Regions from separate parts of the Roseibium sp. LAB1 genome, predicted to be linked through region 3. Evidence: predicted binding sites of a transcription regulator. Region 3 holds the regulator's gene; each other region holds the start of a gene.
The links. The regulator LexA, encoded in region 3, represses DNA repair genes until DNA is damaged. The targets are predictions, from matches to a motif close to TGTTCNNNNTGTGTTCNG.
Positions count from the first base shown of each region.

Region 1: ACYQ54_RS19590 (helicase-related protein) is a predicted target of LexA. The motif match lies at 1,851-1,868, and genes of this name have one in related genera.
Region 2: uvrA (excinuclease ABC subunit UvrA) is a predicted target of LexA. The motif match lies at 2,014-2,031, and genes of this name have one in related genera.

Region 1 is NZ_BAAGIB010000003.1:347,499-352,090, reverse strand. Features, by position in the region: gene pyc (pyruvate carboxylase) at 1-1,214, opposite strand, end outside; gene ACYQ54_RS19590 (helicase-related protein) at 2,014-4,592, shown strand, end outside.
Region 2 is NZ_BAAGIB010000004.1:19,662-24,253, forward strand. Features, by position in the region: gene ACYQ54_RS21565 (L,D-transpeptidase family protein) at 1-89, opposite strand, end outside; gene ACYQ54_RS21570 (hypothetical protein) at 548-1,024, shown strand; gene ACYQ54_RS21575 (single-stranded DNA-binding protein) at 1,086-1,643, opposite strand; gene uvrA (excinuclease ABC subunit UvrA) at 2,228-4,592, shown strand, end outside.
Region 3 is NZ_BAAGIB010000001.1:124,926-129,517, reverse strand. Features, by position in the region: gene ACYQ54_RS00625 (ComEC/Rec2 family competence protein) at 1-2,056, shown strand, start outside; gene lexA (transcriptional repressor LexA) at 2,061-2,771, opposite strand; gene ACYQ54_RS00615 (PPC domain-containing DNA-binding protein) at 2,893-3,792, opposite strand; gene ACYQ54_RS00610 (acyl-CoA synthetase) at 3,789-4,592, opposite strand, start outside.

The DNA of each region.
Region 1 (4,592 bases), on a different contig from region 3:
GCCGTCGGCGCCCAGGCCGTGACCTTTTCCAGCAGCGGATCGTAGAAGCGGGTGATCACCGCACCGGAATACGCCGTACCGCCGTCCAGGCGGATGCCGAAGCCGGTCGCCCCGCGATAGGCGGTGATGCGGCCGTAATCCGGAATGAAGTTCTGCTCCGGGTCTTCGGTCGTGATACGGCACTGCAGGGCATGGCCATTGAGAAAGATCTTGTCCTGCGACGGAACACCGCTTTCCGGTGTGCCGATCTTCTCGCCTTCGCAGATCTTGATCTGCGCCTGAACGATGTCGATGCCGGTGACCTCTTCCGTCACCGTGTGCTCCACCTGAACGCGCGGATTCACTTCAATGAAGTAGATCGCGCCGGTGTCGGCATCCATCAGGAATTCGACCGTGCCGGCACCGCGGTAGTTCACCGCCCGGCCGATCTTCAGACCGTATTCGCAAAGCTCCGCCCGCTTTTCGGCCGACAGATAGGGAGCAGGAGCCCGCTCGACCACTTTCTGGTGGCGGCGCTGGATGGAACAGTCACGCTCGAACAGATGAACGACGCTCTCGCCGTCTCCCAGGATCTGCACTTCCACGTGGCGCGCACGCTGGACAAGCTTCTCAAGGTAGATCTCGTCCTTGCCGAAAGCCGCCATGGCTTCGCGCTTGGCCGCCAGAACTTCCTTGGCCAGGGTCGCCTCATCCGGAATGACACGCATGCCGCGGCCACCGCCACCCCAGGAGGCTTTCAGCATCACCGGATAGCCGATCCCGGCCGCCAGGCGCTTGATTTCATCCATGTCGTCCGGCAGCGGATCCGTTGCCGGCATCACCGGCACACCGGCCTCGATGGCCAGATTGCGGGCGGCGACCTTGTTACCGAGGCGGCGCATGGTTTCGGACTTCGGCCCGATGAAGGTGATGCCCGCCTCTTCGCAGGCATCCACGAATTCGGGGCTTTCCGACAAAAGGCCGTAGCCCGGGTGGATGGCATCTGCGCCGGAGAGTTTGGCAACCCGGATAATCTCGTCGATTGAGAGGTATGCCTCGATCGGCCCGAGCCCCTTGCCGACCTGATACGCCTCATCGGACTTGAACCGGTGCAATGCCAGTTTGTCCTGCTCGGCATAGATCGCGACGGTCTTCATGCCCAGCTCGTTGGCGGCACGGAACACCCGGATCGCGATTTCAGATCGGTTAGCAACGAGAATTTTTGTTATCGCCAAACGCCTTCTCCCCCTAATTTTACGCAAAACGAAAAGCCTGTTTCCGCAAGATTTCTACTTTGGTCGGACGCGCTTGAAAAGGGGCAGAAGCTATGTCCTTTTTTTAACTTGGAAAATATTTTTGCGTCTGCACCCGTAACCGTTGGAAAACGAACGCTAATTCGTTTGAACCCCAGCACCACCCGGACTTTTCGAAAAAGGTGCAGCGCAGCAATTCGAGGACCAACACAGGCCCTGTAACAGGCAAAATCACTCGCGGCGGCCGCGAACCATTTCGGGACATATTCCTGTCGACCGCCCCGGATCGTTCGCCGGACACCCTGTCCGGCTAGACAGCGATCAACCCGCAACCCACTAGATCTTGTGAGAACAAATCCGCAACCTGTTTGAATCAGCGATTCGTCCGGGATTCGTTCACCCTGTGTGCCCGGGTAAACGCCACAGGCCCGAAAACACGGACTGATGTTTTCTTTAAATTAACCGTTGACAGGGATTCGACGCAAATCGGCTACAACCGACCAAAACGATTCAACCTCTTGACCAGATTCAGGATTTCGTGGCTCCACTCACATTGCGAACCACATGTCGTAGGGAACAAATCCTGAATCGTCCGGAGTCGCCGATTCGGTTTCGGTTTGTTCCAGAGTCGTTCTCCACAACTAATTTCAACCGGCAAAAACCTGACCGGCTGGCCAAAAGAATAACGACATGGCAACCCCGGCTGTGCTAGACACGCGGCACCAGATATAGGCGCTGTCCCTTTGCGCCAGTCCGAAGAAAGCCGATCACAAGCCTCCCCATGCCCCGTCCCCAGACCCTGCCGCTGCCGCCGTCTGCCCGGTCCCGCACAGTGACGGCCGTGCTCGGACCGACCAACACCGGCAAGACCCACCTCGCCATCGAGCGCATGCTGGCCCAGCCTTCCGGCCTGATCGGACTGCCGCTGCGCCTGCTCGCGCGCGAAGTCTACAACCGTGTTGCCGACCGCGCCGGCTCCGACGCCGTGGCGCTGGTGACAGGCGAGGAGAAGATCGTTCCGAAGAACCCGCGCTTCTGGGTGTCGACGGTTGAAGCCATGCCACTGGACCTGAAGACGGACTTCGTTGCCATCGACGAAGTGCAGCTTGCCGGGAACCTTGACCGGGGCCATGTCTTTACCGACCGCATCCTGAACGTGCGCGGCCAGTCCGAAACGCTCCTGCTGGGCGCGGCGACGGCACGTCCGCTGCTGGAAAAACTTCTGCCGGGCATCAACGTGGTCACGCGGCCACGCATGTCGGTGCTGGAATATGCCGGCTCCAAGAAGGTCTCGCGCCTGCCGGCCCGTTCGGCCGTGGTCGCCTTTTCGGCCGATGAAGTCTATTCCATTGCCGAACTCATCCGCCGCCAGCGCGGCGGCGCGGCCGTTGTGCTGGGGTCGCTCAGCCCCCGCACGCGCAATGCCCAGGTGGAACTGTTCCAGAACGGCGATGTCGATCACCTTGTGGCGACCGATGCCATCGGCATGGGTCTGAACCTTGATGTCCACCACATCGCCTTCGCCGGCAACCGCAAATATGACGGTTACCAGTACCGCCAGCTGACCGCTTCGGAGATGGGCCAGATCGCCGGACGCGCGGGCCGGCACACCAAGGACGGCACCTTTGGCGTGACCGGACGGGTCGATCCGCTGGACGACGATCTGATCGAACAGATCGAAAGTCACCACTTCGACAGCCTGAAAGTGCTGCAATGGCGCAACAGTGCGCTGGATTTTTCGTCGGCAAACGCTTTGCGCTCAAGCCTCGACATGGTCCCGCGCGAAGAGGGTCTCGCAAGGGCACCCATCGGCGACGACATCACCGCTCTTGAACATTTGTTGCGCGATCCCGCAATATCCGGCATGGCAAAGGGCGAAAAAGCGGTCGAATTGCTATGGGACGTGTGTCAAGTCCCCGACTATCGTAAGATCGCTCCGGCGAACCACGCAGAGTTGCTGAACACCATTTACACCCACCTGATGCAGGACAATGCGATTGCCGATGACTGGTTCTCGCGTCAATTGGCCTTCGCAGACCGCACAGATGGTGATATCGACACTCTCGCAAACCGGATTGCACATATCCGGACATGGACCTATGTCGCCAACCGTCCCGACTGGCTGGCCGATCCAGCCCACTGGCAGGGCGAGACACGCGACATAGAAGACAAACTATCTGACGCCCTTCACGAACGGCTGACACAGCGGTTCGTGGATCGGCGCACAAGTGTATTGATGCGACGTTTGAGAGAGAACGCAATGCTGGAAGCGGAAATTACATCGAGCGGCGATGTGCTCGTGGAAGGTCAGCACATCGGGAATCTGCTTGGCTTCCGGTTTGCCCCTGACGCGGCAGCCGAAGGACCGGACGGCAAGACCGTGCGTGCCGCCGCGCAAAAAGCCCTGACCACCGAAATCGAGTCTCGCGCGGACAAGCTCGGCAAGTCCGAGAATTCCGATTTCGTGCTGACGTCCGAAGCCGTGATCCGCTGGCGCGGGGAACCGGTGGCAAAGCTTGTTGCCGGAGAAGAGGTTCTGACACCGGTCGCGCTGCTGCTGGCGGATGAACATCTGACCGGACCGGCGCGCGACAATGTGCAGACGCGGCTGGACCTGTGGGTCAAGGCACAGATTGACACGCTTCTGAAACCGCTTGTGGACCTGAAGGCCGGCGAAGGCCTGGAAGGTCTTGCCCGCGGCATCGCGTTCCGCATCGTCGAAGGCCTCGGCATTCTGGAACGCCAGGAAGCCGCCGACGAAATCCGCCAGCTCGACCAGGACATGCGCGCAAGCCTGCGCAAGCACGGCATCCGCTTCGGCGCTTACACCATATTCGTGCCCGCGCTGCTGAAGCCGGCTCCGAGCCAGCTTCTTGCGCAGCTCTGGGCGCTGAAACACGGTTCGCTGGACATGAATGGCATGGCCGAGCTGCCGCAGCTGTCCGCATCCGGCCGCACGTCCATCCCGGTGGACGAATCCATCGACAAGGCGCTTTACAAGGTTGTCGGTTTCCGCGTGTGCGGACCGCGTGCCGTTCGTGTCGACATTCTCGAGCGCCTGGCCGACCTGATCCGCCCGCTGATCGCATGGAAGCCGCTTGACGCCGAAGTCAGCCCGCCGGAAGGCGCGGTCGCAACCGGAGGCGGTTTCACCGTCACCGTTGCCATGACCTCGCTGCTCGGATGCGCCGGTGAGGATTTCTCCGCCGTACTGAAATCGCTCGGCTACCGGTCCGAGACCAGGGAAATACAGCGTCCCGCAGCGGCCAAGCCGGCAACGGAAGCTGCCGCTGAGGCTCCTCCCGCGGCATCTGCGGCTGAAGCTGCTGAAGTGGACACTCCTGCCGAACCAGCCGTGGC
Region 2 (4,592 bases), on a different contig from region 3:
AAAATCACCGTTGCCATGAGGCCGGCCCTGAGGGACGTACCCAGGAGAGAGCGTGTCCGTTTTTTCCTGGTACGTTTGCCCAGTGCCATTACATTCGCTCGCATTGTTTAAACCCGCTTATTTTAAGTCTGTTCGAACCCGACGCCTTGCCCAAGTCATTCAGGTTTTATCAAGTCCCTGCCAGGATCGAAGGTGGTCCGGCATATGCGCAATCGGTGTCATAGTGCCGTGCTCAATATTGCCATCACAATTTCCGTGCGACCGGACCCCGACCCGATTCCCGGAAACTGCGCTAGTAAACCGTCTGATACTATAACAGGGTTCATCAGATGGTTAAGGGGCGCCTTCGTGCACAGGTTTTGAATTCGGGTGACTGTGACGATAATGCCTCGTTCCTGTCTTCGAGGCATGCCCCTCCCGCCGATCAAAATTCAACGGTCCTGCGCTTAAGGGGAAAGCAACGGGACGTGACGGTCATCACTCCAAACCCATTCGTTGCGTCCTATGAACGGCTTCACGAATGCGTGAGTCATAACCGGAGAGCCAAATGCCGTTTCAATTCAATGTCGGTGACCATTCCTCACCGATCTGGAAGTACACCAGTTTCAATTCATCCCAATATTCAAAACTGAAATGGGCCAGGAACAAGCTGTTCAAGATGGTCAAGAACAATCCGGGCTGTAATGCCTATTTCCGCACGCTGCCCAGGGGACGCAGCCTGACAGACATGATCAACGACAGCACGATCTGGGTGAACTATGGCCCGACGATTTCGCCTTTGCATGGGGAAATTCACGCTCCCACCGGTGAAATCGCAGTTGGTGACAGAGCCTTCAACATGGGCAGATGGATGGTTCTTGCGACCATCATCCACGAATTCGCCCACCACAATGGTGCACCGATTACCGATGGCGACACGCGCGCTGAAGAGGCCGTTTATCACTGCGGGCTCGGCAACGCGAAGGAATATTATGACGGTGTTGACGACCCGAGCACGCCCTACGATCCGAACGTAGGTGGCTAAAAATTACCAGAAGACGAGCGGCCCCACCAAATGGGACCGCGCATGAGATGAGAAAAGCGGATCAGAACGGGATTTCGTCGTCCATGGGGCCGCTGCCACCACCGGACGGGCCACCGTAGCCGCCACCGCCGCTGCTGGAGCCACCACCGTAGCCGCCGCCGAAATTCCCGCCGGAACCGGACCCGCCGCCACCGCCGAAGCCGCCACCACCGCCTTGTGGTTCGTTGCCATAGTCAGGAAGACCACCGGAGGCGCCGCCGCCCTCGCCGCGGCCATCCAGCATCGTCAGGTTAGAATTGAAGCCCTGCAGCACAATCTCGGTAGAGTAACGGTCCTGACCGGACTGATCCTGCCATTTGCGCGTCTGAAGCTGCCCTTCGAGATAAACCTTGGATCCTTTGCGCAGATACTGCTCGGCAACTTTGCAAAGACCATCATTGAAGATCACCACCCGGTGCCATTCCGTCTTTTCCCGACGCTCGCCGGTGTTACGGTCGCGCCAGGATTCCGACGTCGCAATCCTGAGATTGGCGATCGGGCGGCCATCCTGCGTGCGGCGGATTTCCGGGTCTGCCCCCAGATTGCCGACCAAAATTACTTTGTTGACGCTGCCCGCCATACTGAACTCCTGTTTGTTTTTCGCAGACCCAACCGCGGATAACCATGTGCTTCTCCGGCACGTTCCGGCAATCAGCCCGCGCTGCAAGCTTTGCTGCTAGAAACCAGAACCCTAACGGCACGCCAACAGCTTCGCCGCTATTTTTGCCCGGCTTCACCCATTTTCCACAAGGCAGCATGCAAACCACACCCCGATTTGGCCGCCTATAACTCATACAAGGCCTTACAACACCATCACGAATTGCACGACATCACAATTCACCCCACTTTTGTTCCGATCAAACTCTGGCTTTCTGTCAGGACAAAGCCGCAGGGTTTACCGAACTTTCGTGCCCAAACAGCCGCCTCCTTCCTGACGAGACATTTGTTTGTGTACTTGTTTTGTTCTTATCATTTCTGTAAAAGCGATTCAATCTGGCATCATTTCCAAAACGGCTTTGAGCACGATATCGGACATGCCTCACTGGAAGCTCCGCCCGAAACTGCTATATCGGGGCAAACAGACATCACTCGCAATGGAACATCTTTGCGCATGCGCGGGCGTATCACTGCTTTAGGCGCTGCATGCGGTCAGGAAGAACGACGATGAAGACAGCCAAGGGTTCGCAGTCGGAAGAAGCCTGGAAGGCAGACCCCACCAGGGTCATCAGCATCCGGGGCGCTCGGGAGCATAACCTGAAGGGCGTCGATCTGGATCTGCCCCGCGACAAGCTCATTGTAATGACAGGCCTGTCAGGGTCCGGAAAATCGTCTCTGGCCTTCGATACCATCTATGCGGAAGGTCAGCGCCGGTACGTGGAGAGCCTGTCGGCCTATGCACGCCAATTCCTGGAAATGATGCAGAAACCGGACGTCGACCAGATCGACGGCCTGTCGCCGGCAATTTCCATCGAACAGAAGACCACCTCGCGCAACCCACGTTCAACGGTGGGAACGGTTACGGAAATTTACGACTACATGCGCCTTTTGTTCGCGCGTGTCGGCGTGCCTTTTTCTCCGGCAACCGGCCTGCCGATCGAAAGTCAGACCGTCAGCCAGATGGTCGACCGGATTCTGGAACTGGAGGAAGGTGCCCGTCTTTATCTGCTTGCGCCGATGGTTCGCGGGCGCAAGGGTGAGTACCGCAAGGAACTTGCCGAGCTGATGAAGAAAGGCTTCCAGCGCGTCAAGATCGACGGCACGTTCCATGAAATTTCCGAAGCCCCTGCCCTCGACAAGAAGTTCAAGCATGATATCGATGTCGTCGTGGACCGTATTGTCGTGCGCGATGACATCTCCGGACGACTTGCCGATTCACTGGAAACCGCTCTGAAGCTGGCTGACGGTATCGCGATCGCCGAGTTCGCAGACAAGACTGACGAGAACGGCAATCCGGAGCGCCTGATCTTTTCCGAGAAATTCGCCTGCCCAGTGTCCGGTTTCACGATTTCTGAAATCGAACCGCGGCTATTCTCGTTCAACAATCCCTTTGGTGCCTGTCCCACCTGTGATGGCCTAGGAACGACGCTTGCGTTCGAGGAAGACCTGGTGGTGCCGGACCACTCGCTATCCCTGCGTGAAGGAGCGGTGCTGCCCTGGGCCAAGACGGGGTCGACGTCACCTTATTATGCCCAGACGCTGGAAGCTCTTTGCAGTCACTTCAAAGTATCAATGGCAACGCCCTGGAAGGACCTTCCTTCAGAGGTTCGGGATGCGATCCTGCATGGAACCGGCAATGCAAAGATCGAATTTGTCTATGATGACGGCGTGCGCAGCTATCGGACTGAAAAAACCTTCGAAGGTGTAATCGGCAACATTGAACGGCGCTGGCGCGAGACGGAATCCACCTGGGTTCGCGAGGAACTGGCGCGGTTCCAGTCTGACCATGCCTGCCCGGCCTGCAGCGGTTTCCGCCTGAAACCCGAAGCGCTTGCCGTAAAGATTGCCGGCAAGCATATCGGTCAGATCACCGAACATTCGATCCGCGATGCCAGCAACTGGTTTGAAAACCTCCCGGCGCAGCTGAACGACAAGCAAACCGAAATCGCCGGCCGTATTCTGAAGGAAATCCGGGAAAGGTTGAAGTTCCTGAATGACGTCGGGCTGGAGTATCTGACCCTGTCCCGGTCTTCCGGCACCCTCTCTGGCGGGGAGAGCCAACGCATCCGTCTCGCCTCGCAGATCGGCTCGGGTCTGACAGGTGTTCTCTATGTGCTGGACGAGCCGTCTATCGGGCTTCATCAGCGCGACAATGCCCGCCTTCTTGAAACGCTGAAACACCTGCGCGATCTCGGCAATACGGTCATTGTTGTGGAACACGACGAGGATGCCGTGTTGACGGCAGATTATGTTGTCGATGTCGGACCAGGCGCAGGCATTCATGGCGGACAGATCGTCGCCAAAGGCACTCCGTCCGAGATCATGGCCAATCCCAATTCTCTGACCGGCCAGTATCTGTCCGGCGCCATGATGGTTTCGCGCAACGACGGGCGCAGGAAAATCAACAAGAAGCGAAAGATCTCCGTTCGTGGCGCCCGCGGCAACAATCTAAAGGACATTGATGTCGACGTGCCGCTCAGCACCTTCACCTGTGTTACCGGGGTTTCTGGCGGCGGCAAATCTACGTTCCTGATCGATACGCTCTACAAGGCGGCCGCCAGACGTCTCAACGGCGCAAGGGACAACCCGGCCCCGCATGACCGGATCGAGGGTCTGGAAGTTCTCGACAAGGTCATCGACATTGACCAGTCGCCGATTGGCCGTACTCCCAGATCCAACCCTGCGACCTATACCGGAGCTTTTACCCCGATCCGCGAGTGGTTCGCCGGCATGCCGGAAGCAAAGGCCAGAGGCTATCAGCCCGGCCGGTTCTCTTTCAACGTCAAGGGCGGGCGCTGTGAGGCCTGTCAGGGTGACGGTGTCATCAAGATCGAGATGCACTTCTTGCCGGATGTTTATGTCACCTGTGACG
Region 3 (4,592 bases):
TTGGTTGGCTTTCTCCTCCGGTCTGGCAACTTCAAGTTTCCGCACCGCTCTTGTGTCGACGCCGCGCCTTGCCGAACCGATGAATGCGGAAGTAACTGGCTACGTTGAAGAGCTTGATGTTGGTTCGTCGGGTGTCCGGCTCGTGCTCGCAGTTGCTGCCGTCGATGGGCATCCGGCAGAATTTCTCACGTTTCCGGAAAAGGTGCGCCTGCGCGTTCCTGCAGATAGCAAAGTGCGAGTTGGGGACACAGTTCGTGTCAGCGCACGCCTGTTTCCACCGGCCGGTCCGGTCTTTCCGGGAGGATACGACTATTCCTTCCGGGCCTTCTATCAACGGATCGGTGCTACAGGGTTCAGTTTCGGACCTCCGCAGATCCTCAAGTCTTCGGAAGGTGAACTTGAGCTTCGCCCCGCTGTCGCAGTCGCAAAACTTCGAGGCGATCTTGCCACGCGCATCAGGGCCAGCCTGGGCGAGGGGCCTGAAACTGAACTGATTGTCGCTTTGCTTGTTGGTGACAGGAGCGGAATTGCAGAGGAACAGGAAGACGTTTTGCGTGCGGCCGGGCTGGCTCATATTCTTGCAATTTCCGGCCTCCATATGGCGCTTTTCGCTGGTGGGGCCTATGGGGCGGTTTTGCTGCTGTTTTCGCTGGTGCCAGTCCTGACGTTAAGGTGGCCCGTTCACAAGTGGGCGGCAATCTCAGCCCTTGGTGCCGCGGTCGTCTATCTGCTTCTGTCCGGTGGGGCGGTTGCCACCCAGCGCTCGTTCCTGATGATTGCAATCGTCTTTGTCGGCATTCTGGCGGGCCGGCGAGGGCTGACCCTGCGCAGTGTTGCGCTTGCGGGTCTTGTTCTACTTCTGATCGCGCCGGAGCGCCTGTTTTTTCCGGGCTTCCAGATGTCCTTCGCTGCCGTGATCTGTCTGGTTGCTGTTTATGACCTATGGCGGCAACGCGATCGGACGGGATATTCGGGAGAAAGACCGACCAGTTGGGTTATGGCAACCGGTCTTTTTCTCGGCAAATGGATTGCCGGGCTGTTTGTAACAGCATTGGTCGCGGGTCTGGCAACCGGCATCATCGGAGCGCATCATTTCAGTCGCATCGCGCCATACGGCCTTGTCGGCAACCTATTGGGAATGCCGATTTTCTCGCTGCTGGTAATGCCCATGGGTGTGCTCGCATTCGTCCTGATGCCATTTGGGCTGGCTGCGTTGCCTCTGTGGATCATGTCTTACGGCATCTCGCTGCTCTTGAAGGTTGCTTCCTTCACGGCGGCCCTGGATGCCGGCAGTGGAGCTTCGGGCAGGCTGGATGGAACGGCTGCATTCCTTCTGTTGTCAGCTCTCTTTGCAGGCCTGTTGGTACCAGGCAGGAAACGCCTGCTTGCCGCGGTTCCACTTCTTGCCGGTGTTTTGATTGTCATGACAACCCGGCCACCCGACATCCAGATTGCCGCAAACGGCTCTCGTATTGCCGCTCGGGACGAGGCGGGGGCACTACGTTTCGCCGCAAGGGGCAGAACCTTTGCAACGGATCTCTGGCTGCAGTCGGAAGGTGTTTCTGACAGCGCGATTTTATCGCGCAAGATGAAGTCGCCTCAAAGGAAATGCGATGATGAGGGGTGTGTCGTCAGGGCTTATGGTCGTGTTGATAAGTCTGAAGGAACAGAAGACAGGCCAACATTTCTTGCGGTTGCTCAACCAAGGACAATTGAAGCGTTTCAGATGGATTGTCGATACGCCGATTTGATCGTGACCGATCTAGTCGCCCCAAAGAACTGTGGCGTGGGGCTTGTCCTGGATCAGACGACGCGCGCTCTGCGAGGAGCGATATCCATCTGGTTGTCCAGGACCGACATCTCAGGCAGCACCGTTGGCTCTTCAGGTCATGACAGCGCAGAAAAGCGCTCGCCTGCGGAAAAATGGAAAATAGAAAAACTGAGGTTTGCCATCCCTGACCCACCGCGCCCTTGGCATCGACCGGGGACGGTAACAAGAGAGGGATTGCGGCAGGTTGAACGCGCTTCGAAGGCCGAAGCGCGTGCAGACGAGTGATGCCTCAATACTGGCGGAACAGGGCGACAAGGCGCCCCTGGACGCGAACGCGGCCCGGTCCGAAGATTCTCGTTTCATAAGCCGGGTTCGCCGCTTCAAGCGCAATGGAAGCGCCTTTCTTGCGTAGCCGTTTCAAGGTGGCTTCCTCGTCGTCCACAAGTGCGACGACAATATCGCCACTGTCGGCGCTGTCGGTCCGGCGTATCAATACGGTGTCGCCATCCAGGATACCGGCTTCGATCATGGAATCACCGCGCACTTCCAGAGCATAGTGTTCCCCCCGGCCGATCAGGTCCTGCGGCACAGTGATGGAGTGGCTGTGGGTTTGAATGGCCTCGATCGGCACACCGGCGGCAATCCGGCCCATGACGGGAATTTCCGTGACGCCAATTACAGGTTCCGGTGCCGTTTTCACCGGCTCCGGTTTGCCAAGGGAACCTTCGATGACTTCCGGTGAGAAGCTGCCGCGTGGACGGGGCGCGCCCAGCCCGGGTGCAATTGAGTCCGGAAGACGAACAACCTCCATGGCCCTTGCCCGGTTTGGCAGGCGCCGGATGAAACCTCGTTCCTCAAGAGCCGTGATCAGGCGGTGAATGCCGGACTTGGAGCGCAGGTCGAGCGCATCCTTCATTTCGTCGAAAGAGGGCGGCACACCGGTTTCTTTCAGTCTTTCGTGAATGAACATGAGCAGTTCGTACTGCTTGCGCGTCAGCATGTAGGCGTCCCCTGACCGAGAAAACATCTGGTACAAATCAAGAACATGGTACCTGTTCTCATTGTGTTCTGCAAGGGTAAATGTTCTCTTACTGTTCTTGGCCTCGCGGGAGGCGCGGGGTTCAATTCTTCCGCGGTTTCGCCGTATCCTGGTGTGCTGAGCAGGTTTTGATCAGCAATTCGCAGGTGACCAGCGTCGGCGCGCCGCCGGAAGTGAGAACGCCCTGATGTAGCCCACCATTGAGGTCGACCGCTCGTATGGGAACGCACAGCTTTTGATTTGGCTTCGCGCCTGCGTTCGGACAAAGCAAAATTTCGGATATCAGACCTGTCATCGGGGCGGAGTCGCGAAACGTCGCTCCGGCAAGGCTGCCCAGTCCATGGACTTCGTAGGACGAAGCTTCCAGAAAATGGGAAAGGTCGCGGATGCTGTCAGTCAGGTCGGTAAACGGTGCGAGCGTTGTGATGAGGGCATTTTCGTCGACATGCCGGGAAGGTTCTTCGTCAGGCTGCACACGAAACAGTGTGAATTCTGTCTCCGGGTCCAGCGAGGCAACAAATGCAGCACCTCGCAAACCGTTACCCTTGATAGTGCCTGTCCGGGCCACAATGAGCGTGTGGGGCAACAGGTGCCCAAGATGGTCACTGCCACCCTCGTGCCAATAGGCGTGGACATGGGCAAACCAGTCGCCGTCCTTCTTGCCTACAATGGCAACCGCAGTTTCGAGCGTCGCGCCAGCGGAAGAATGGGTGTCGCTGTACCAGGCCGCATGCCGATCATCCAGCGCACAGGCCGGCTTGACAAAGTCAAACGCTCCGAGCGTCAGCCCTGAAAGGTCGAGCACAGCAGAACTGAGGCCGTTCCGCTCGACATAGTCTCCCAGCACTTTCAGCAAGGGGGCGCGCTCTGTGACTTCAATCTCGACAGGTTCAGCCCGGCATTTGGCGTATGGCAACCGGTTTTCGGCGACGGGGCCTGGATGCCGGATGTCGGCAAGTGTTTTTGGTGGCGGCCGTCTCATAACAGGCCTTTTTCGATCAAGTGCTCCCGCACCAGTTTCTTGGTGATCTTGCCATAAGCGCTTGTCGGCATTGCCGGAATGAAGAGATAACGGGCAGGCATCTTGTAGCGCGCGATCTTTCCGCTGAGGAAATCCGATAGAGACTGAGGGTTGGGCGACTTGTCCGGGGTTGCCACACAAACGGCGAGCCCGACTTCGCCCCATTGCCGATCCGGAACGCCAAGGATTGCGACTTCGGAAATGTCCGGGTGCGTGAGCAGGACTTCCTCGACCTCCTTCGGGTAGACGTTGGAGCCGCCCGAGATGTACATGTCCGAGGCTCGGCCGGTGAGGAAAAGATAACGTTGCTCGTCCATATGGCCGATGTCGCCTGTTCGGAACCAGCCGTTTCTGAAAGACTTTCTGTTGGCCTCGCCGTCTTCCAGATATCCGGCACAGACAGCGGCGCCGATGACGCAGACTTCTCCCGTTTCATTAGGTGGCAGGTGGTTGCCGTCTTCGTCCTGGATCGAGACCTCGATGCCTGTGCGCTCGGTACCGCAGGTGCCACTGCGTGTCTCAGGTCCGTCCTCCAGAAAATGATCCTGCGGCCGCAACACCGTGATGTTGCCGGTGACTTCACCAAGCCCGTAATACTGAACCAGGACGTGACCCAGTTTCTTGAGCGCCAGCTTCTGGTCCTCCCGGTACATGGGAGCCCCGGCATAGATGACGTGGCGAAGGCTCGTATGATCGAAACGATCGACCGAAGGATCTTCCACCAGGCGTTTGACGATGGTGGGGACCGTAAAGAGGTTGCT